4 regions of the Thioalkalivibrio sp. ALR17-21 genome follow, and region 1 is predicted to be linked to each of the others. Evidence: predicted binding sites of a transcription regulator. Region 1 holds the regulator's gene; each other region holds the start of a gene.
What was found. The regulator sigma-54, encoded in region 1, starts transcription at its own class of promoters, with help from an activator protein. The targets are predictions, from matches to a motif close to TGGCANGNTNCNTGCTT.
Positions count from the first base shown of each region.

Region 2: the regulator sigma-54 is predicted to act here: its motif matches at 2,294-2,310, upstream of G020_RS0110465 (nitrate regulatory protein).
Region 3: the regulator sigma-54 is predicted to act here: its motif matches at 4,125-4,141, upstream of G020_RS0113660 (pilin).
Region 4: the regulator sigma-54 is predicted to act here: its motif matches at 4,510-4,526, upstream of urtA (urea ABC transporter substrate-binding protein).

Region 1 covers NZ_ATUL01000001.1:58,823-64,602, forward strand. The annotation lists gene lptB (LPS export ABC transporter ATP-binding protein) at 1-152, shown strand, start outside; gene G020_RS0100310 (RNA polymerase factor sigma-54) at 237-1,760, shown strand; gene hpf (ribosome hibernation-promoting factor, HPF/YfiA family) at 1,764-2,102, shown strand; gene G020_RS0100320 (PTS sugar transporter subunit IIA) at 2,107-2,571, shown strand; gene hprK (HPr(Ser) kinase/phosphatase) at 2,574-3,614, shown strand; gene rapZ (RNase adapter RapZ) at 3,620-4,507, shown strand; gene G020_RS0100335 (PTS sugar transporter subunit IIA) at 4,512-4,937, shown strand; gene G020_RS0100340 (HPr family phosphocarrier protein) at 4,909-5,181, shown strand; gene G020_RS0100345 (AEC family transporter) at 5,185-5,780, opposite strand, start outside.
Region 2 covers NZ_ATUL01000019.1:27,521-33,300, reverse strand. The annotation lists gene G020_RS0110470 (CmpA/NrtA family ABC transporter substrate-binding protein) at 1-478, opposite strand, end outside; gene G020_RS0110465 (nitrate regulatory protein) at 947-2,260, opposite strand; gene G020_RS0110460 (DsrE family protein) at 2,388-2,744, opposite strand; gene G020_RS0110455 (hypothetical protein) at 2,835-3,077, opposite strand; gene G020_RS0110450 (TMEM165/GDT1 family protein) at 3,381-3,938, shown strand; gene G020_RS0110445 (TVP38/TMEM64 family protein) at 3,873-4,649, opposite strand; gene G020_RS0110440 (replication-associated recombination protein A) at 4,655-5,780, opposite strand, start outside.
Region 3 covers NZ_ATUL01000036.1:12,337-18,116, forward strand. The annotation lists gene G020_RS0113645 (lipopolysaccharide assembly protein LapB) at 1-960, opposite strand, end outside; gene G020_RS0113650 (lipopolysaccharide assembly protein LapB) at 957-2,966, opposite strand; gene G020_RS0113655 (pilin) at 3,083-3,541, opposite strand; gene G020_RS0113660 (pilin) at 3,655-4,095, opposite strand; gene G020_RS0113665 (TIGR02281 family clan AA aspartic protease) at 4,574-5,272, shown strand; gene G020_RS0113670 (MarR family EPS-associated transcriptional regulator) at 5,693-5,780, shown strand, end outside.
Region 4 covers NZ_ATUL01000013.1:22,503-28,282, reverse strand. The annotation lists gene urtD (urea ABC transporter ATP-binding protein UrtD) at 1-150, opposite strand, end outside; gene urtC (urea ABC transporter permease subunit UrtC) at 147-1,238, opposite strand; gene urtB (urea ABC transporter permease subunit UrtB) at 1,251-2,984, opposite strand; gene urtA (urea ABC transporter substrate-binding protein) at 3,078-4,427, opposite strand; gene ureG (urease accessory protein UreG) at 4,673-5,302, opposite strand; gene G020_RS0108310 (urease accessory protein UreF) at 5,324-5,780, opposite strand, start outside.

The sequences.
Region 1 (5,780 bases):
TCTCGGACCACAACGTGCGCGAGACCCTGGGCATCTGCCACCGCGCCTACATCCTCAGCGAGGGGCACCTTCTGAGCGCGGGAACGCCGGAGGAACTGCTGGACGATGCCCGCGTGCGCGAGGTCTACCTCGGCGAAAATTTCCGCCTGTGACACCGATCGCCACATCCGGCCGGTGCACAAGGCCACAACAAGGGATTACTATTCACTTATGGTGAACAACGCCTCTCCCAACTCATGCTGAAGCCCGGGCTGAACCTGCAGCTCGGTCAGACGCTGACCATGACGCCGCAGCTGCAGCAGGCCATCCGGCTGTTGCAGCTCTCGACGCTGGAGCTCCAGGCCGAGATCCAGCAGGCGCTGGAAAGCAACCCCATGCTGGAACAGGCCGAGGACGACGAACTCGGCGCCGATGGCGAAGAAACCCCGGACCCCGGCACCGAGGGCGAGAACGAGACCGCCAGCGATGCCGCCGCCGGCACCGGCGAAACGGTGGACGCCGGCGGTTCGGAGGATGTCATCCCCGACGAACTGGTGACCGACACCCGCTGGGAAGACATCTACGACGCCAGCGCCAGCCCGCGCGGACTGGACGACCGCGATCCCCTGGAAAACACCTCGGACGACGATGGCGGTGGCCTGCAGGACCACCTGCTGTGGCAGCTGCATCTGTCGCACCTGACCCCGCGTGACCAGCGCATCGGCGCCGCCCTGATCGACACCATCAACGGCGACGGTTACCTCGAGGGAGACGTCGAGACCCTGGCCGACACCATCAGTCAGGGCGAGGACACCCCGGTCGGCACCGACGAGGTGGAGGCAGTGCGCCACTGGCTGCAGCACTGCGACCCCCTCGGGGCCGGGTCGCTGGATCTGCGCGAGTGCCTGGAGGTCCAGCTGGGCGAGCTGGCGCCGGACGCGCCCTCGCGCGAAGCCGCGCGCGCGGTCCTGGAACACGGCATGGACGCCCTTGCCCGGCGTGACTACAAGGCACTGCAGCGCCAGAGCGGCGTGCGCGATGCCGACGAGCTGGCCGCGGCCCTGGACCTGATCCGTACGCTCAACCCGCGCCCCGGCGCCCAGATCAGCGAGACGCCGCCGGAATACGTGGTCCCGGATGTCTACGTGCGTCATACCGACCAGGGCTGGCAGGTCGACCTGAATCCCGAGATCGCCCCGCGCATTCGCGTCAACGACCTCTACGCCGGCATGGTCCGCCAGGTCTCCGATGCCCGCGACAGCGCATTCATGCGCGACCAGCTGCAGGAGGCGCGGTGGTTCATCAAGAGCCTGCACAGCCGCAACGACACCCTGCTGCGCGTAGCGCGAGCGATCGTCGAACGCCAGCAGGGGTTCCTGGAACACGGCGAGGTGGCGATGCAGCCGCTGATCCTGCGCGACATCGCCGAAGCCCTGGAGATGCACGAGTCCACGATCTCGCGGGTGACCACGCAGAAATACATGCATACCCCCCGCGGAGTGTTCGAATTCAAGTATTTCTTCTCCAGTCACGTGGGCACCAGCGACGGCGGGGAATGCTCCGCGACCGCGATTCGTGCCATGATCCGCGAACTCATCGAAGAGGAAACGCCGGGCAAACCGCTCAGCGATTCCCGCCTCGCCCGGATCCTCGCGGATCGGGGCATCAACGTGGCCCGACGTACCGTGGCCAAATACCGGGAGGGCATGAACCTGCCATCCTCCAGCGAACGCCGCCAGATGGCCGCCATGCCGACCGGAAGCAAACCGAAAGGAGCCTGACCCATGCAGATCAACCTCACCGGACACCACGTCGAAATCACCGACGCCCTGCGCGACTACGTCAACGAGAAATTCGAGAAGCTGGAACGCCACTTCGACAAGGTGATCGACGTGCACGTGGTGCTAACCCACGAGAAGACGCAGAAGCTGCACAACAAGGCGGAAGCGAATCTGCAGGTCAGCGGCAACCACATCCACGCCGAGGCCAGCCACGACGACATGTACGCCGCCATCGACGGCCTGATCGACAAGGTCGACCGCCAGCTGATCAAGCACAAGGAGAAGGTCAAGGACCATCATCGCGCCGAAGGCCACCAGCGCAACCGCGAACAGACCCCGTAAACCGATGAACCCGGCCGAGCTCATCACCCCGGAGCGCATCGGACTGGAAGCCGACTGCTCCAGCAAGAAACGAGCGCTGGAAACCCTCGCCGATCTGCTGGTGGACGGGGCCGCGGACGGGCTGGCGGCCAGCGCCGCGTTCGAAGCCATGTCGGCCCGCGAAAAACTGGGCTCCACCGGGCTCGGCCATGGCGTGGCGATTCCGCACGGCCGTCTGGCCGAGCTGGATACGCCCCGCATCGCGGTCCTGCGTCTGGATCAGGGCGTGGATTTCGAGGCCATGGACCACGAACCGGTGGACATCCTGATCGCCCTGCTGGTGCCGGAAGAGGCCACCAGCGAACACCTGGACCTGCTGGCCCAGCTCGCACGCGGCCTGTCGCAGCCGGACACCCTCGCCGGCATCCGGCGCGCCGCGGACAGCGCGGGGGTCCAGCAGGCCCTCACCCGGGCCCTGGGAGACACCTGACCATGGCCGACCGGGCGGAGGCGGCAGGCGACGGCACCGCGAGCAACATCACCATCGCCGCGCTCACGCGGGCGATGGGGAGCCGTCTGGACCTGCGCTACGTCCACGGGGAGGAGGCCGCGGGCGACCGCGAACTCCTGGGACTCGGCGATGGCGACCTGCCGCTGGCCGGCCATCTCAACCTGATCCGCCCCAACCGCATCCAGGTCATCGGCGACTACGAGGCCCGCTACATCGCCGGCCTGTCCGACGAACAGCGTGACCACCTTGTGCTGGAGATGGCCCGCACCGGCACCACCATGGTGATTTTCGCCGAGGACACCTGCCCGTTCCCGCGCATGCCGCAGACAGGTGACGACCCGCTGCCGGTGATCCTGTGCACACGCACATCCTCGCACGAAGTCATCGCCCTGCTGCGCTATTTCCTGCAGCAGCGCCTCGCTCATTTCGAGGTGCGCCACGGGGTGTTCATGGAGATCCTCGGGATCGGCGTGCTGATCTCGGGGGCGTCGAGCGTCGGCAAGAGCGAGGTAGCGCTGGAACTGATCTCGCGGGGCCATCGGCTGATCGCCGATGATGCCCCCGAATTCGCGCGCATTGCCCCCGATATCGTGCGCGGACACTGCCCCGCCCTGCTCCAGGACCTGCTCGAGGTGCGCGGCCTGGGCGTGCTCAACATCCGCGCGATGTACGGCGACTCGGCGATCAAGGGCGGCAAATATCTGCGCCTGATCATCGATCTGCGCGACCACAACGAGCCCTCGCCGGTGCCGGACGATCGTCTGAACGGGCGTCGCGGCGAAAGCGAGATCCTCGGCCTGCGCATCCCGCTGATCAGCCTGCCGGTGGCGCCGGGACGCAACATCGCGGTCATGATCGAGGCCGCGGTCCGCAATCACCTGCTGCACATGCAGGGCTACATCGCCGGGGACGACCTGCGCGCCCGCCAGCGGCGCCAGATGGGCGAGGATCAGCAGGAGGAGTCCATCTTCCACATCGGCGGGCCCAGCACCACGGTCCCCAACCCCGACCCCGAGGGCTGACCGACATGCGTCTGCTGCTGGTCAGTGGTCTGTCGGGTTCCGGCAAGACCGTCGCCCTGCATACCCTGGAGGACGCCGGCTACTTCTGTGTCGACAACCTGCCGCTGCCGATGCTGCCGGAACTGGTGGAGAAGGTCCGCAGCGGCCATTACGACACCGGCGGTGACCGCCACCTGGCCGTGGGCGTGGACGTCCGTTCGGGCCTCGACGCCCTCAGCGGCTTCGGCAAGCTGCTGGGCGAGCTGCGCGGATCGGGCCTGGAGGTCGAGGTGCTGTTCCTCAATGCCTCCGACGAGGTCCTGCTGCGCCGCTACCACCTGACCCGCAGGCGGCATCCGCTGGCTCGCGACGGCATCCCGCTGGTGGAAGCGATCGGCATGGAACGGACCTGGCTGGGGCACGTGGCGGTGGAGGCCGACCTGACCGTGGACACCAGCCGGCTGTCGATGCACGACCTCGCGCGCACGCTCCGGGCCCGGGTCGGCAGCCGCGAGACCGCCGGCCTGTCCCTGCTGTTCCAGTCCTTCGGCTTCAAGCACGGCTCGCCGCTGGATTCCGATTTCGTGTTCGACGTGCGCTGTCTGCCCAACCCCCACTACGAGCGTGAACTGGCGCCGCTGACCGGGCTGGATCCGGCGGTGGCGGGTTTCCTCGACAGCCACGGCGAGGTCGGGGCGATGCTCGAATCCATCCACGGCTTCCTCGACACCTGGATCCCGCGGCTGGTGGCGGACCATCGCAGCTATGCCACGGTCTCCATCGGCTGCACCGGCGGGCGCCACCGCTCGGTCTACCTGGTGGAACGGCTGGCGGCTGCGTGGCGCGAGCGGGAACATGTTACTGTTAGCACCCGTCATCGCGAGCTCGATTCTCTCTCCCCTGAAACGGAGTAGTTCCATGGGCGTCGGTCTGATCCTGATCACGCATCAAAACCTGGGCGACACACTCCTGCAGACCGCGCAGAGCATGCTGGGAGACCTGCCCGAGGACTGCGAGTCCATGGCGATGTCGCAAAGCGACGATCCGGACGATATTCAGGCGCAGGCGCGCGCCCGCATGGAAACCCTCGACAGCGGTGCCGGTGTGCTGGTCCTGACCGACATGTTCGGCTCCACGCCGGCCAACGTGGCCAGCCGCGTGGCGCGCGGACACAATGCGCGCGTGATCGCGGGCGTCAACCTGCCGATGCTCGTCCGCGTACTCAACTACCGCCATCTGCCCCTGAGCGAACTGGTCAACAAGGCGCTGTCCGGGGGCCATGACGGAATCCTTCTCTGCGACCAGGAATCCAGCGATGCCGCAGCGCGCAGTTCCCATCGTTAACCGGCTGGGCATGCATGCCCGGGCCGCCGCGAAGTTCGTCGGCCTCGCCAGCCAGTACACCGCCGATGTCACCGTCGCACGCAACGAACAGGAAGTGAACGGCAAGAGCATCATGGGGGTGATGATGCTGGCCGCCGCGCAGGGCTCGGAGATCACGATCCGCACCGACGGCGCGGAGGATGCCGAGGCGGCGCTGGATGCCCTGACCGACCTGGTCGCGGACCGCTTCGGCGAGGAATCCTGAGGCTCATCCCGCCAGAAGACCACCGGCCAGGGCGAACCATAGCGGCAGGGTGATCAGCGAAAGGGCCGTGGTCAGGGTCACCGCGGCCGCGTACAGCCCGGTATCCAGCCCGAAGCGGTCACAGAATACCAGCCCCAGCACCATCGCCGGCATGGCCGCCTCCAGCACCGTCCCGGTCGCGGGGATTCCCTCCATGCCCAGCAGCCACACCAGTCCCAGCGCCACCGCCGGCGCCAACAGCAGCTGGATCACCACGACGACCGCCAGCGGGCGGGCGTCGCGCCCGTGAAAGCGGTGGAAGACCAGTGCCAGGCCCAGAGCGAACAGCATCAGCGGCGACACCGAATCTGCCAGGAGCCCCAGCCACTCCTCCAGCCAGACCGTCTGCGGCACCCCGCCCAGGTTCAGGGTGACACCGACGAGGGCGGCCCAGATCGACGGCACCGACAACAGGCCGCGCAGCGGATGCACCGGCGGCATGCGGCCGTCGCCGTAGCGGCGCGCGAGGACCACGCCCAAGGTCAGCACCAGCGGCAGGCAGGCGAACAGGTCGTACTGGATGGCAACCGCGCGCCCCGCCTCGCCGAACAGACTGTCGA
Region 2 (5,780 bases), on a different contig from region 1:
TAGCCTCCGGATCGGCCTCGACCATCCGGTCGTAGAGCTCGTTGGAAACGGTAATCGCGTTGCCGTTGAGGTCCATGCTGAACCCCGTGATGGTGTTGCGCTGGGTAGCACCCACGCCCAGCGTCGCGGCGATCGGCATCCCCGCCAGCATGTGCCCGCCATCCAGGCTCCCAACGGAGACCTTGTCGCGAATATTGGCCCAGGAAGCCTCCTTGGCCACATGGACGTCGAGCCCGTGGCGAGCGAAATATCCCTTCTCCTGGGCGACTACGAGCGGAGCACAATCCGTCAAGGGGATAAATCCGAACTCGAGCTTGGTCTTTTCCAGCCCTTCGGATCCCCCGGCATAGGCCGCCGACCGGAAAAAATCCGGATGCATCCCCAAGGCGGCGCCCCCTGCCAGAACGCCGCCGGCCTGAAGGAAACGCCGGCGCGACAGGCCGGAGGTCTTTTTCGTGTCATTCGTGTGATCGGTCATTGCGGGTTCACTCCCCTTGTCAGCAAACACATCCCAAAAACGAAAAAAGGCGTCCTATCAGCCCGGCCGCGTTTGCAGCCGGGTGATGGACGCCTTTGTCCAGTCCCGTGGGAGGCCCGGTCGTCGGGTCTCCCTGTTGTCAGGCGACGAACCGCCGTTGGCTCGTCTTGCCGGTATTCCTGCAGGAGGTGTGCCAATTAGCCGTTGCTGATCGACCGATAGGGCGCAAAGCCTATCCTGACGCGGAAAAATCGGACGGTTCCCGGTACTCAATCGAATCTTCGCAGGGGAATATCACTCGCAAGCGGCACCACCCTGGGGCACACCGGCGGTGCAGATGAACCGCGCTGGTGCACTACCTGTAGGAGCCGCCTTGGCGGCGAAGCCCCTGCCAGTCGCGGACACTGGCAGGTGCTTCGCGGGCAAGCCCGCTCCCACAGGGCCGGCATCCGTTTCCCGGGGAGTTAGCTACAGGCCGCCCTTGCCCAGCAGGTCGGACATCGCGACGGTCGCCTCGGCGACCTCGGCCAGGCGCCGGTTCTGGTTCATCGCCGTCTGGCGCAGGAGCTTGTAGGCCTGGTCCTCGCTGAGGCCGCGGTGCTGGATCAGCAGCGCCTTGGCACGCTCGATGGTCTTGCGCTCGGCCAGGGCCTGGCGTGCCGCATGCAGTTCATCCTCCACCGACTGCAGCCGGGCCGCCTGGCGCTGCACCAAGTCCATCACCGAGTGTCCGACGATCGGTACGTTGAGTGCGGCATCGCCCTCCTCCTGCGCGGGCTCCAGGCCCTCCGGCGCGCCGAAGAACACCGCATACGGGACGCTGTCGCGCAGTTCCGACTCGGCGAGTTGCGCGACCCGGTCACGCACCGCGCCGAGGTCCGCGCGATCCGCCGTGATGCGTGCCGAGCAGCACTCGTTCAGGTGCATCTCCAGCAGATCCTCGATCTCCTTCATCGCGTCGATGCGCGCGGTGGTACAGGCAAACCATTCCTCGGCCCGGGCGGGGTCGTGGTGCCCTGAGGCCTCGGTACAGGCCCGGCGGCGCAGACGCTCGATGTCGGCGGCGAAGGCCGCCGTCTGCAGCTCGCGCCAGGCGGCACAGGCCGCCGGTGCCGCGAACTCGGAGAAGATGCGGAACGCCCGTTCCTGGGCATCGATCCGATGGACCAGCGCCTGGCGCAGTTCGGGCTCGAAGTTCGCGGCGCCAAACCCGGCGGCCCCGATCGCGCGCTCCTGCCCTGCCAGTTCCTTGCCCTGCATGAAGTTCAGCAGGGCCACCAGGGCCCGCGAGACCTCGGGATCGGTCGCCGAATCCGCAGCCTCGAACACCAGGGCCATCAGGGCGCGAATCAGCTCGCTGAAGCCGCGGGTCGAGTCCATCGGGCTCAGGGTCAGCTCCAGGACCTCCTCGCGCAGGCTGCCCAGGCCGGACAGGCCATGCAGCGCCAGCGCCATGCGCCCCAGCAGCCGACTGCGGCCATGGGCGCAGGCGTCCGGGGCCAGCCAGCCATCCAGGTGCTCGCGGAACGCGGCCGCGGCGGCGTCCGATTCGGCCCGGTACTGCTCCAGTTCGCGGGTATAGCGCTGGCCGCCGGACCCGATCCAGAGGCTGGAGGCCCCGCGCTCGCGCTGCAGGGCATGCACCAGCGCGCGGATGCGCCCGACCAGCTGCACCGCCTCCAGCAGGCGCTCCAGGCTCACCACCTCGCACTTGCGCGAGGCGACCAGGAAATCGCCAATGGACTCTTCGAGGGAAAAATTCGGGGATGTGTTCTGGGTCATGCTCGTCGTCCGTGAATCACTCCCGGAACAAACAAGCATGCGATGTGCCAGTTCGACCGACTGACAGCGGGGGTACAAACAAAAACGGGCGGGGCATCACGCCCCGCCCGCGGAACGGCACGGCCGATCAGAAGCTCATGGAGCGGTCGAACTCGGCGACGGCCTGGACGTAGTGGCCCATGCCGGCCATCTCGGCGTTCGGCAGGAAGTTGTGCTCGCCGACGTCGCGACCCTTGGCGCAGGCCTCGCAGGCCCAGAACGGAACGCCTTCACTCACCAGCGAATCCACGATGTCCTTCATTGCCGGCATGTTATGGCCGACGATCTTGTCGTACACGTTGCGGTTGGCGATGTTCACGGCCTCGCCCTGCAGCCAGACGGTCACGTCGTGGCCCTGCTGCTTGGCCACATTGGCGGCAATCATGCCAAGCGTGGCGCGGGTCGGGTCGTCGGTACCGGCGGTGACGGCAACAATAAAGCGCATGGGAGTCTCCCGGGGTTGAAAAGGTGCGAAATCGGTAGCGGCCGGCAAGCGGCGCGTCGATTTCCCACAAGCCAGGGAGAAACAATCGGCTCAGGGGGCGCCCTTCGTGGTGAGACTGTTGCGATAGAGCTTGAACGCCATCAACAGCCAGGGCACGGCATGGACGACCAGGTCGAGCACATCGAGTGGCCGGGTAAGTTCCCCGGCAAACAGCCAGCGCAGTTTCTCCGCGACATGCGGCTCGGGGATCCAGGGGGCCAGGCCGACGGTCGCAACCAGCAGTGCGAACAGCCAAAGGGGGGCCCGATCGACCCAGTAAAGGAAGCGTTTCATCGCGCGCATGCTACCCAAGCCCCGGCGGCGGCGCAGCCCGGAGCCGCGATCGTCCTTGCCCGCGCGGACCGGGATGACTAGAGTCCTGCCAGCTTCAGGGGAGTAGCGACCCGGGTGGCCTTGCCTCACCGGGGTCTGCATCAACAGATTCGATCCTCCGCCCGGAGGACCGTGGTGCAGACAGCCCCGCCGCCGATGCGGCACCGGGCCCCGCGAGACCTGTGGCATGGCGCCCCGATCCGTGGCCGGGTGGGTGGTGCGATGTCACGTGTCTTGCCCACCCACCCGGCCCGGAAGACCGTCATGGAAGCCCTGCTCGTCTCTACCGTCATCGTCGCCATCGCCGAGATGGGCGACAAGACCCAGCTCCTCGCCCTGCTCCTGATCTGCCGCTACCAGCAGACCTGGCCCATCATCTGGGGCATCGTGGTGGCCACGCTGGCCAATCACTTCCTGGCCGCGCTGGCGGGCGTGTGGATCGGCGCCAGCATCCCGGAGGACTGGCTGCGCTGGGGTCTGGGGATCGGGTTCATCGTGATGGCCGCCTGGGTACTGGTCCCGGATGGCGAGGACGAGCTGCCGGCCGCGTCGAAACACGGCGTGTTCTGGACCACCACGGTGCTGTTCTTCCTGGTCGAGATGGGCGACAAGACCCAGGTCGCCACCGGCGCGCTGGCCGCGACCTTCGACAGCCTGATCCTGGTCGTGATCGGCTCGACCATCGGCATGGTGCTCGCGAATGCCCCGGTGGTGTGGCTGGGCCAGCGCTTCGCCTGCCACCTGCCCCTGCGGCTGTTACGCGCGCTCGCCGCCCTGCTGTTCCTCGCCCTGGGCATCGGGGTCCTGCTCGCCTGGGTCTGAGGGAGACACTGAAGTCATTGGCGCCTCGGTGTGCAGTGTCTTCTGGCCCAGCCAGATGCGGCGCACCAGGCGCGGCAGCAACAGCAACAGCGCCAGCACCGCGAGCAGGGCCAGACCCAGCTGTACCCCGCTGTCGGCGCCACTGGCGATCTCCCGGGTGGCGTGCCCCAGCCAGGCATAGGCGAACAGGCTGGGGATCAGGGCGACCATGGTGGTCAGCGCGAAGACCGGCAGCGGCAGCCGGACCAGCCCCAGGGCGTAATTGGTTGGGGCGAACGGAAACACCGGCACCAGGCGGGTCAGGGCCACGACCCGCCAGCCCTCGGCCTCCACATCGGCGCGCAGCCGCGAGCTGCGCGGGCCCATGCGCGGGGCCAGCCAGGGCTGCAGCCAGGTACGCGCCAGCAGGAAGGCAATGACCGCCGCCAGGGTCGCTGCCAGCAGGCTGAGGGCGGCGCCGGTGAAGGGGCCGAACAGGGCCCCGCCCAGCAGGATCCAGAAGGTACTGGGCAGCGGGAACAGGGCCAGCAGCATGAAGGCGAGCACGAACACCAGATAGGCACCCGCACCCCAGCCCCGCAGCCAGGCCTCCACCTCGCCCAGCGGGAAGCCAAGGCTCGGCCACTCGGTGGTCAGCAGGATCCACGCCAGCGACACACCGAACAGGATCGCCGCCACCGTCAGCCACCGCTTGTGATGCCGGATGCGCAACCCGGTCAGCCCTCCCCGCCGGGGTTTCCGCCCGCGTCGCGCAGACGGTCCAGGCGCTCCGCCAGCGCGCGCTCGGTGCCGTCCCGGCGCGGGCTGTAGAAGCGCTCGTCTTCCAGACCCTCCGGCAGGTAGACCTGCCCGCGGGCGAAGCCATCGGGCTCGTCGTGATCGTAGCGGTACCCGGCCCCGAAGCCTTCCGCGCGCATCAGCTCGGTCGGCGCGTTGCGCAGATGCAGCGGCACGCCCGGGCTCCCGGTCTCGCGGATCGCCGCGCGCGCCTGGTTCAGCGCAACGTAGGCACTGTTGCTCTTGGGTGCGGCGGCCAGTTCGATCACCGCCTGCACCAGCGCCAGGTCACCTTCCGGCCGGCCCAGGCGTTCCAGGGTCTGCCAGGCCGCGAGCACCCGCGCGCCCAGCCCGACTGCGGCCAGGCCGATGTCCTCGTAGGCCATGCGCAGCAGCCGCCGGCCCAGGTAGTCCGGATCGCAGCCGGCATCCAGCATGCGGGTCAGCCAGTACACCGCCGCGTTGGGGTCGGAACCGCGCACCGACTTGTGCAGCGCGGAGATCTGATCGTAGAAGGCATCGCCCTGGCGGTCGAAGGCCAGGGACTGCGCGCCCATGACCGCGCGCAGGGCGTCTCCGGTAATCGCCCCGTCGCGGGCCAGGTCGGAGGCGGTCTCCAGCCAGTTCAGGGCACGCCGGGCATCCCCGTCCGCGGCCCGCGCCAGGCGCTGACGCTCCTCCGCATCCAGTGTCAGGCCGCGGCCGCCCAGGCCCCGCTCCGGATCCTCCAGGGCGCGCTCGATCAGGGACTCGACCGCTTCCGCCCCCACCGCCTCCATGCGATACACCCGCGCCCGCGACAGCAGCGCGCTGTTCAGCGCAAACGACGGATTCTCGGTGGTGGCCCCCACGAACGTGAGCGTGCCGTCCTCGATATGCGGCAGCAGCGCGTCCTGCTGCCCCTTGTTGAAGCGGTGGATCTCGTCGATGAACAGCAGCGTGCCGACGCCGTTGCGCCGCCGGGTCTTCGCCGCATCCACCACCGCACGCACGTCCTTCACTCCGGCCAGCACCGCCGACAGGGTCACCAGCCGCTGGGCGCCGGCCTCGGCCACCAGCCGCGCC
Region 3 (5,780 bases), on a different contig from region 1:
CCAGGGGCTGAACAGGCCGGTGGAGACCGTAATATGGTCCTGAAACACCCCGCCCGTGACCGGTCGGGGCAGGGCCAGGTGGCCCACGTAATCCCACAGGATGCGGCCCTGGGTGAGCAGGCGCTCCAGCGCGGTAAAGCCGCGCGTGCCCGGGTCGTCGCTCAGCAGGGCCCCGGCGCGGGTGGCCAGATAGGCCAGCAGCAGCGCGACGGGCACGCCCAGCACGATCCGCCGCCACCAGACAAACCCGCGGGTCGGCTGCAGGCCGTGCCGCCGCGCATGGGCGGCGAGGATGGTCCCTTCCAGCACCAGCGCCAGCAGCGGCAGCAGGGCCCCGTTTTCCTTGGAGAGCACGGCCAGCAGGCCGCACCCGCCGATGCCGCCGGCCATACCGAGTACCGTGGCCGGGCGGACCTCGGGCGGGTGCGCCAGCCGCGTGCGCACGTACAGCCACAGCCCGGCCAGCACGAACAGTGTGGCGAGCTGCGCCATGCGCTGCACCACGTACAGCGTGGTGGAGACCCACAGCGGGTGCAGCAGCCACAGCGCCGTGGCCAGCAGGGCCACCAGCGCGGCGGTGCGGGCGTCTGCCTCCAGTGCCCGTGCCAGCCGGTGCAGCAAGCCGAACAGCACCACGCCGATGGCCAGATGGATGAGCACGTTGGTGTGCTTGAACGGCTCGGGATCCGCCGGCCAGTTGCGCGCATCGATCAGGAACGAGGCCATGGCCACCGGCCGTCCGGTGGGGCCGGCAAAGCCCGAGAGCACGTACAGCCAGAATGCCTGCAGGTTGTCGATGGTGCCGTAGAAACCGAGCAGGGCCAGGTTGGTCAGATCATCGAAGATGAAATCGCCGGACAGGCCCGGGCGGTAGACCAGCCAGGCGAGGGCCAGCAGAAGGAGCAGGGCCAGCCTTGCGCGCCATGCCGTATGAGATCGAACGGAGTTCAGCCGCGTCATGGCATGACCTCCCCATGGGGCCGGAGCTCGCCCGGTTCGATCTCGCCCGGCTCGATCGGGTCCGGCTCCTGTCGGCGTTCATCGAGCTGGGCCTGCAGGGCGCGTCGGGTGCTGCCGTGCCGGTCGGCCTCTGCCGCACGCATCAGGCTCTGTTCTGCCTGGTGCAACATTCCACTGACGATCTGAAAACGCGCCAGCCGCAGCCAGGCCACCTCGTTGCCGGGGCGGTGGGCGGTTTCCTCGAGCAGGAGTTCGTACCCGCGTTCGCGCTCGCCCGCGACGTTGATCAGGAAGTCGGCCAGCGCGGGGCGCAGGCGGCTCCGGTCGGGATGGAGCTCATAGGCCGTTTCCAGCACCCGCTGCAGCCGCTGCGGGTCCAGATCGATGGTGCCGTCGGCCTGCGCGCGCGCCAGCGACATCAGCGCACCCACGTCCTGCGTGGTCAGCGGCCCGCGGCGGATGTATTCCTCCATGGCGGTCCACCATACAGGGTCCACGTTTAGTCCCGGGTGCCGAGCATGTTCGAAGATCAGCCCCTGATAGGGCGTAAGGGTGGCGCCGGGCAGGCGGGCGGCGCGCTGCATCTGTTCAATGGCCAGTCCGTATACCGGCTGGCCCGGTTCGGCGCCTGCCTGAATCAGGATGAGGCCCAGATGGTAGCTGGCCCGTGGGGAGTCTTCCTGCCGGGTTCCTTCGAAGTACGCCAGTTGCACCGGATCGCTCCACTCGCTGGCCCGCAGAAAGGTGAGAAACCCGTAGAGTGCGATCAGGCCGATCACGGCTGCCTTGCGCGCGAACGCAAGCGAGTCGCCTGGCCGCCCCGAGAGCAGCACCCCGAACACCGCCATGATCAGGCCGGCCGAGGCGATGTGATTGCGGTGCTCGTACACCAGCTCCAGGCCGATGATGGTGGACACCAGCAGGTGCGGGATGAAGAAGAACAGTATCCCGAAGGTGATGAGCGGGTGACGGCGCCACAGCGCGAAGGCCCCCGCGACCAGCCCGAGCAGGCCCAGCGCTGCCGGCAGGCTGGTCCAGGGGTCGTTCCAGGCGCGGGCGAGCGGGAAGGCATCGTGATACAGGGTAAGCGTGCCGGGTGCGGGCGCGACGATGTTGCGCATGTAGAACCACATGGCGTGGGCCTGGGTCCACAGGCGCTCCCACAGATCGAACGGGCGGTTGGGGAGCTCGGGGTTCACCGGCAGTACCGTGGCCAGGCCGGCCACGCCGGGCAGCACCAGCACCAGGCCGAACAGCCAGTAGAGCCCGCGCCGGGTCGCCGTACCGGCCGCGCCAAAGCCGAACAGCAGCCATTCGGCCAGCAGCGCGAACACCGGCAGCATGACCCCGCTTTCCTTGCTGAGCACGGCCAGGGCCGTGCCGAGGCCCAGCCCGCCCAGCACCAGCGCCCAGCCGCTGCGCAGACGCCCGCGTTCGATCCGCAGGCGCCCGAGGATGTAGGCAATGAGGCCGGCCAGCATGAACAGCGTGGCCAGCGCCTCCATGCGCTGGACCACGTACAGCACGCCGGTCAGGTTGATGGGGGCCAGCGCCCAGGCGGCGGCTACGGCCAGAGCGAACATCGGCAACGGAACGACCAGGCTCAGGCCATGGCCGCGCCGTTCGGTCAGGCGGTGCTCGAGCCGGCGCGCGACCAGCAGCGCCAGGGCAAACACGAGCAGCGTGTTGATCAAGTGGATCACCACGTTGGTGATCTTCATCGGGAACGGGTCCAGCCCGAAAAAATAGCGTTCCAGGGCGAAGCTGCCCATGGCGATGGGCCGGTTCAGGCGGCCGGAATCCGCGGAAAACGCCGCGGCGCGCAGCTCGGCCCACGACAGGTGATCCATCTCCAGGGCGGCGTTGTCCACGATATTGGGCATGTCGTCGAAGACATAACCCCCGGTGCTGCCGGGCGCGTAGACCAGTGCAACAGCCGCCAGCAGGGCGACCAGAAGGATGGCGCTCAGCGTGGTACCGGATAGGGTGCGGGAGGGTCCGTTCACCGTGGCCTCGTGGCGGATGTCTGGAACTGCGGGGAGGGGGTGGAAAAAGAACACCCCGCCGGAGCGGGGTGTTCGGTGCCGGTATCAGCCGATGATCGGCTGAAGGTCAGCCCGGCTTACTGACGGCAGTCGGTCGGCAGGTACTTGGTTTCCAGGTCGCCGGGGCGGCAGTTCCACTGCAGACTGCCGGCGGACGTCGTGGCCGAGAACTCCAGCGTATCCCCATCGATGGCGGCGTTGGCCTGATTGCCGAAGGTGATCGTGATGATGCCGTCGGCGTCGCTCGGCTCCTCGCCAGACGTGCCAGCATTAACATGGGTCACGTAAGAGCCGGTGATCTCTTCGGAGGGTTCCAGACCGTATGAGGCATTGTCGGAGGCGAAGGCGCCGCGCTGGTTTACATATTCGGCCACGGCGGTGCGGGCACCGGCGGCCAGCGACATGCCTTCCGAGACCTGGGCGCGGACGGTGTAGTCCTGGTAGGCCGGCAGGGCGATGGCCGCCAGGATACCGATGATCGCGACCACGATCATGAGTTCGATGAGGGTGAAACCCTTCTGGACTTGCTTGCGCATGGTGTTGCTCCTTGCTCTTGGGAGTTGGTCAGGGTCCTGCTAAACCCTGCCTGAAAGTATGCAATCGTAATGCCAAGTATTGCAATACTACGGGCGGGGAAATTTGGGCCAGCTCAGTCGGCCCGGCATCCCGAGGGCAGCAGGCGGGTGGGGACGTCCCCCTGGCCCAGGCACTGCCAGGTCAGCCCGGAGCTGGCAGTGGAGGCGGAGAACACCATGTAGCCGCCGGCCACGCGTGTATTGGCATCGTTCCCGATCAGGGCCCGGATGGTGCCGTTATCATGCACCTCAATGGATTCGGTGTAACTCCCCGCATATCCCTGAGGGTCTTCCAGCCCGGCCGATTCGTTGGAGGCGGGGAAGTGGCCCCGTTCGTTGTAGAACTCTTCCACGGCATTCCGCGCCGGGCCCACGAGCGAAACGCTTTCCGCGAGCTGTGCCCGCACCTGGTAGTCCGCGTAGGCAAACAGCGCGAGGCTCGCGAGGATGCCGATGATCGCGACCACGATCATGAGTTCGATCAGCGTGAAGCCCTTCTGGATGAGTTGTCGCATGGTGCTGCTCCTTTGTTTTTTGTGCGGGCAATCACATTTCGTGCCAACTCATGCACCCCGAGTGTGACGGCGATTGTCAGTCTCGGGTGACGAAATTGGTCACCTCGAGTGACAACCTTGGTCAGTTTGCGGGTATTCCTCAGCGCGCCCGTCGGGATTCTCACCCCCGCCCGCAGCCGCTTGTATGTTCTCGCTGCCCGGCCAATAATCCTTCCTCCCCCACGCAGGAGCGCAGCCCCCTGCGCGTGGGGGTGCTGGACGTGCCCGATCGGCCAGAGGGCTGGCCTCCTACCGTGTTGTAGGAGCGCAGTCCCCTGCGCGTGGGGGTGCTGGACATGCCCGATCGGCCAGAGGGCTGGCCTCCTACGGGCCCGGCACCCTGTGGGAGGCCAGCCCTCTGGCCGATCGGGGTCTGGATACGCCCCATCGCGCAGGAGCCTGCTCGCAGGCGAAACGCCAAGGTGGTATACAAAGAACAATGATTAAATCCCGGAAAACACGCTACGCCGCCCGCTTCGTCATCTTCGCCGCCGCGTTCGCGTTTCCCGGCGTTGCCGCCGCCGACATCACCGTCCACGCCGTGTTCGACGGCCGGGCGGTCCTGTCGGTGGACGGCGAGCGGGCCGTGGTGGCCGAGGGCGAGAGCGGCCCCGGCGGGGTTCGGGTGCTGCAGGCGGGCGGCGGACGCGTACAGGTGGAGTTCGCGGGGGAGACCCGCTGGCTGGAGCGCGGGGCGGGGGAACCCGCTTCCACAGGGGCTGGCGATGCGGATTCGGCCGATGGTGAAGCTGCGGGCCGTGAGAGAGAGGCCGCCGACCCCGGGATCACCGTGTACCCCGATTCTCGCGGGGTGCACAGCCTGACCGTGGGCGTGAACGGCCGGGCCATCACCATGGAGGTGGACCGCGAGGCCGAATCGGTGATGCTGCGCGAGCGCGATGCCGAACGCGCCGGGGTGGACGCCGACGCCGGCAATACGGTGCACCTGCGTACCGAGCGCGGCCGCGTGAACGCCCGCCGCGTGACGCTGGATGAAGTGCGGGTGGGCGGCATCCGCCGCAGTGGCGTGAGCGCGGTGATCGTGCCGGACGATCACATCCACCGGGCGCGCCTGGGGCGGACCTTTCTCGATCGGGTGGAGGTGGAACCCAGCGGTGACGCGCTGATTCTGCGGTAGGGGGTGCCCCGGTTCGCCTGCGAGCAGGCTCCCACAGGCCGATGTGGGGGTGCGTGGGAGCGGCCTCGGCCGCGAACCGGACGTGCGTGCGCCCCGGGTTCCGGCTGTTCGCCTGCGAGCAGGCTCCCACAGGCGGGTGGCGGGTGCGTAGGAGCGGCCTCGGCCGCGAACGGACGTGCGTTTGCCCCGGGCCCAACCTGTTCGCCTGCGAGCAGGCTCCTGCAGGCGGGTGGGGAGGCTGTTCGTGTGCGGGCACACTCCTACGATGGGCGATGTGTCCTTGCCGGTCCACGGGGGGTATGATCCAATACGCTCCGTTCGTTCAGGGGGTGAACGGCGCCGGCCGTGCGGATGCATCCGCGTGTTCGCGGGTCGCCCCTCCCGGCGCCGACGTGCCGAAAGCCCCTCGAAGGCGGTGAATTGCAGCGAGACGAGATCCAGTACCGCATTCTGAAGATCCTTCAGGACCATCCCGAGCTGAGCCAGCGCGAACTGGCGGAACGGCTGG
Region 4 (5,780 bases), on a different contig from region 1:
GAACGACTTGGTGATGCCCTCCAGGTACAGCGCCATGCCGTGCGAGACGTCGAGCGCCGGGTTCTCCGCGGGGTTGTTGACGAGGTCGAACACCCGGTCCCGGCGCATCGTCTCGCGGAACCGTTCGAGACTTTGCGACACGCCGTTCATGCCTTGCCCTCCTTGCGGCGGGAAAACAGGCCGATCACCCCGCGTGGCATCAGCAGCGTGACGAAGATGAAGATGCCGCCGAGGATGAACAGCCAGAGATCGGGGTGCGCGCTGGTGGCCCAGGTCTTGACCACGTTCACCACGCCGGCGCCGAGGATGGCCCCGACCAGCGTTCCGCGGCCCCCCAGCGCGACCCAGATCGCCATCTCGATGGATGCGGAGGGCACCATCTCCGAGGGGTTGATGACGCCGGTCTGCGGGACGTAGAGCGCGCCGGCGACCCCGCACAGGACCGCGGAGACCACCCAGACGAACAGCTTGTAGCGCAGCGGATCGTAACCGGTGAAGCGCACGCGGTTCTCGGCGTCCCGCACGGCCGTGAGGACCCGCCCGAGCTTGGAGGTCACGATCCAGCGGCACAGCAGGTAGGCCAGGATCAGTGCCAGGGCCGAGACCCAGAACAGGACCAGCCGGGCCTGCGGGGTGCCGAGATCGAGCCCCAGCAGATAGGTGAAGTTCGTCAGTCCGGTGTCGCCGCCGAACCCCGTCTCGGTGCGGAAGAACAGGTGCATCCCGCCGAAGGTGAGCGCCTGCGTAATGATGGCGAAATACACCCCCCGGACCCGGGAACGAAACGCCAGTACGCCGAACACGAACGCCAGCACCCCGGGGACCAGGGCGATCATCAGCAGGGTAAAGAGGAACGAATCGAAGCCCGCCCAGTACCAGGGCCAGTCGCTGTAATCCAGCCACTGCAGGAAGTTGGGCAGGCGGTCCTCGTAGCTGACCCGCGTGAGATGGGCGCCCATCACGTAGCCGCCCATGGCGAAGAAGACCCCGTGGCCCAGGGACAGGATCCCGGTGTAGCCCCAGATCAGATCCAGGGCCAGGGCGACCATGGCCAGGGCGAGGAAACGACCCGCGAGGGTGACCATCCAGCCCGGCATGTGGAACGGGGAATCGGGGGGCACGAACCAGTACAGCACCGGGACCACCACCAGTGCCAGGAACGCGAGGATCGCGAGGATGACCCAGGCGGTCCCGCCGTGCAGCCGGCCGAGATGGGAGATTGCGCTGGACGAATGCATGAAGACGGTCTCCTAATCGTCGGCCGAGCGGCCCTTCAGGGCGAAGATCCCCTGAGGACGCCACTGAATGAACAGGATGATGGCGGCGAACACGATGATGGTGCCGAGTACGGCGCCGACCGCCGGTTCCAGGAATTTGGTGGTCACGCCGATCCCCAGCGCGCTCAGCACGGGACCGAACAGACTGCCCACGCCGCCCAGCACGACGACCATGAACGACTCCACGATGTAGTTCTGGCCCATCTCCGGGCCCACGTTCACGATCTGGGACAGCGCGACCCCGCCCAGGCCGGCCACGCCGGCGCCCATGCCGAAGGTCCACATGTCGACCCGGCGCGCCGGGACGCCCAGACAGGCGGCCATGTCCCGGTTCTGCATGACCGCGCGGACCTCGAGGCCCAGACGCGTCCGGTTCATCAGCACCCAGACCAGCCCGACGACGAAGATCGCGAACACGATGACCCCGACGCGCGAGGTCGACAGACTGACCCCCTGCATGATCTGCACGCTGCCGGAGAACCACGGCGGGCTGGCGACGCTGACGTTCTGTGCACCGAAGATCATGCGGACGGACTGAATCAGGACCAGGCTGATGCCCCAGGTGGCCAGCAGCGTCTCCAGCGGACGGGTGTAAAGAAAACGGATCACGCCGCGTTCCATGGCAATGCCCACGGCACCGGCCGTCAGAAAGGCCAGTGGGACGGCCGCGATCAGGTAGTAATGGAAGTACTGCGGGATGAGAAGGGCGAACAGTGCCTGGGTCATGAAGGTCGTGTAGGCCCCGACCATCAGCAGTTCGCCGTGGGCCATGTTGATCACGCCCATCAGCCCGAAGATGATCGCCAGACCCATGGCGGCCAGCAGCAGCACGCTGCCCATCGAAAGTCCGTAGACGAGGTCGGACACGAAGCGGGCCGTGCGTTCACGCTGCTCGATTGCGCGAACCCCGGCCGCGGCGGCTTCGCGGATCTCCGGGTTCGTCTCGACGGGTTGGCCGTCGTCGTCGCGTTCCAGCAGGGACTGCAGGTCGCTGCGCAGGCGGCTGGCCCGGACCTCGGCCACGATCTCGACGGCTTCCAGCCGACGGGCATCGTCCTCGCTGTCGAGGTCCAGCTGGGCCAGGGCAATGTTCAGAAGGCGTTCCGTTTCCGCGGCCGTTTCCTCGTCGAGGGCGGCGATGATGGCGTCGCGCATCTCCGGACGGGGGCGTTCCGCCAGTTCTTCGGCTGCGGCGAGGCGGGCGGCCGGGTCGTCCGCGAAGATCTGCAGCGCGCCGATGGTCGGGCGCAGCACCCGGCGGATGGGGTTGGTCGCACGTGGTTCGTTCAGATCGCCTGCGTCCAGATCCTCCCGGGGTTCACCGGTAATGGCCTCCCGGAATGTCCCGTCGCGGGCATCCTCGATGATCAGGGTCTCGTCATCGGTGAAAAACAGCCGACGGTCGCGCAGCGCCAGCAGGGCGGGCAGCGTGTCCGCGTCCTGACTGGCCGCGATGTCCTCGATGGCGGCCTGCAGCGCCCGGATGTCCTGAGTGGCCATGGCCCTCAGGAGTTCTGCGGTATCTTCGGCAAGCCCTTCGTCGCTGACTTCGGCCAGTTCGGCTTCCAGTTGTTCTTCCTGCTCTTCTTCGAGCTGCTCGGCCTGTTCCCGGGCTTCTTCCATGGCCGCCGATGCGCCCGGTGACAGCAGGGGCGTCACGAGCAGCGCGCACAGCAGGCCGTTGGCGACACGTGCGGTGAGTCGCATGATTCTCTCTCCTCAGGGTGCCCCGCCACGGATGCGCGGGGGGGCAATCGGGAAGGCCGGCACCGGTGTGGTGCCGGCCGGACGTACCCGGACTCAGAAGCGCAGGTCGTAGGTGGGTTCTTCGCAGTCGCCGCAGACCCAGGGATAGCGCCAGTTCGCCACACGGTCTTCGTTACCTTCGACGTAGTCGCTCCAGGGTTCGGCGCGGACCACGTCATCGGTTTCCCAGACCGGGAAGAACTGACCATCCGGCTGGATTTCGCCAATGATCACGGGCTTGTGCAGATGGTGATTCTCGTCGTCCATGCACACCTCGAATCCCGACGGCGCAGCGACGCACTGCCCGTACACCGCCTGGCGGACGGCGTCGACATCCGTGGTCCCCGCCTGCAGGACCGCCTGGGCCCACATGCGCATGCCGATGTGCGTGGCCTCCATCGGATCATTGGTCACCCGGTCGGAACCACCGGACAGGCCTTCCTGTTCCACGTATTCCATCCACCGCTCGGTGAAGCGTTCGTTCTCCGGGGTCTCGATGGACATGAAGTAGTTCCAGGCGGCGAGGTGGCCCGCGAGGGGGTCGGTGTCCATGCCGCGGAGTTCTTCCTCGCCCACCGAGGTCGCCAGTACCGGAACGTCGATGGGGTCGATCCCCTGGTTCGCGAGCTCCTGATAGAACGCGACGTTGGAGTCGCCGTTGATGGTGTTGATCACCGCGGTGGGGCCATCCTGGGAGAAGCTGTCGATGTCGCTGACCAGGGTCTGGAAATCGGCATGTTCGAACGGGAAGTAGACCTCCTCGATGGCGTCGTCCGAAATCCCGTGGGCATTCAGATAGGCACGCACGATGCGGTTGGTGGTCCGCGGGAAGACGTAGTCAGTGCCGACCAGGAAGAAGCGCTCGGCGCCGCCGCCCTCGTCGCTCATCAGATATTCCACGCCGGGCAGGGTCTGCTGGTTCGGCGCGGCGCCGGTGTAAAAGATGTTGCGCGAGGACTCCTCGCCCTCGTACTGAACCGGGTAGAACATCAGCCCGTTGAGTTCCTCGAGGACCGGCAGGACCGCTTCACGGGACACTGATGTCCACGAGCCGAAGATGACGTCCACGTTCTCGCGCTCGATCATCTCACGGGCGTGTTCGGCGTAGGTGGGCCAGTCGGAGCCGGGGTCCATCACCACCGGTTCGAGTTCGCGGCCCAGCAGGCCGCCGTTTTCGTTGATGTCCTCGATGGTCATCAGGGCCACGTCCCGGAGGGACGTCTCGCTGATGGCCATCGTACCCGACAGCGAGTGGAGGATGCCCACCTTGATCGGATCTTCGTCGGCCTGTGCGGTTATGCCTCCGCCGGTTGCCAGGCCCAGGGCCAGTGCGACACCGGTGGCGGTGCGGGTGGCCCGGCGCGCGAGCGAAATTTGCGGGGGGTGGCTCGTGTTTGGATGCATCGACTGTCTCCGTTCTCCGCTAGGGATCGTTTCCAGGGAACAACCCGGCACTCCGTAATACCGGCGCCGGACATTCCCGGGGCAGCAAGCTGTGTGCCATGAACGGAAAACGGGGTCTTGCGCCCGGTGTCCGCAGTCATCTCCGGTCGGGAGGGGAGGGCGGACTGCATGCACATGGTGCATCTGTCTCGTGATGGGGCGGAGGTTGCCGCACGGGTGTGCATCGTCCGCCGGGCGGTCGCTGCTCAGGCCGATTCCCTGGCGGGGAGCATCCCATGCTCGATGATGAACCGGACGACTTCATCCAGGCCCTCGCCCGTGCGCATGTTCGTGAAGACAAACGGGCGCTCGCCGCGCATGCGCCGACTGTCGCGGTCCATGACCTCCAGCGATGCACCGACCCCCTCGGCGAGATCGATCTTGTTGATCACCAGCAGGTCGGAACGGGTCACGCCGGGCCCCCCTTTGCGCGGGATCTTGTCGCCCGCGCAGACGTCGATCACGTAGATCGTCAGATCGGACAGCTCCGGACTGAAGGTCGCGGACAGGTTGTCGCCGCCGCTCTCGACGAATACCACCTCGAGGCCGGGAAAACGGATGCCGAGGTCGGCCAGGGCCGACAGGTTCATCGAGGCATCCTCGCGGATCGCCGTGTGCGGGCATCCGCCGGTTTCCACCCCGACGATGCGTTCGGCCTCCAGCGCGTCGTGGCGGGTCAGGAACTCGGCATCCTCGCGGGTGTAGATGTCGTTGGTGACCACGGCGATGCTGTACGTCTCGCGCATGCGCTGACACAGGGCCTGGAGCAGGGCCGTCTTGCCGGAGCCGACCGGCCCGCCGATGCCGACGCGCAGGACTCGGGGATTCAGTGACATGGGTGCCTCCCGGGAATTTCGCTAACTGCGGAACAGGCGTGAATACTGGGTTTCGTGCAGGGCGCTGGCGATGGCGACACCGGGGGCCGTGCCGCCAATCGCCGCGTCGTCCCGCGCAAGCCCCTCCCGTGCAGCCCCGCCGATGGTCGAGGCCAGGCGGTGGAGCAGGCGCTGACCGGCGGTCTGCCCCAGCGGGACCAGCTTGATCGCGGCCGCGACCTGGTTCTCGCACCAGGACCAGAGAATCGCCTCGGCTCCTTCCTCGACCGGGATGGACCAGCGCGCCAGCGCCAGCGCGAACAGCGTGGCCCAGGTGGCTTCGGGATGACCCTGCCACCGGTCGGCCTCGTTCAGATCGAGCTCGGACAGCAGACGCGCCAGCGCCTGCCCGAGGTGACGGTCTTCGGCGCGCAGTTCGCGGGTCTCGCGACTGGCGCCCAGCCACGCACTGAACCGTTCGACGGCCTCGTCGTCGTCC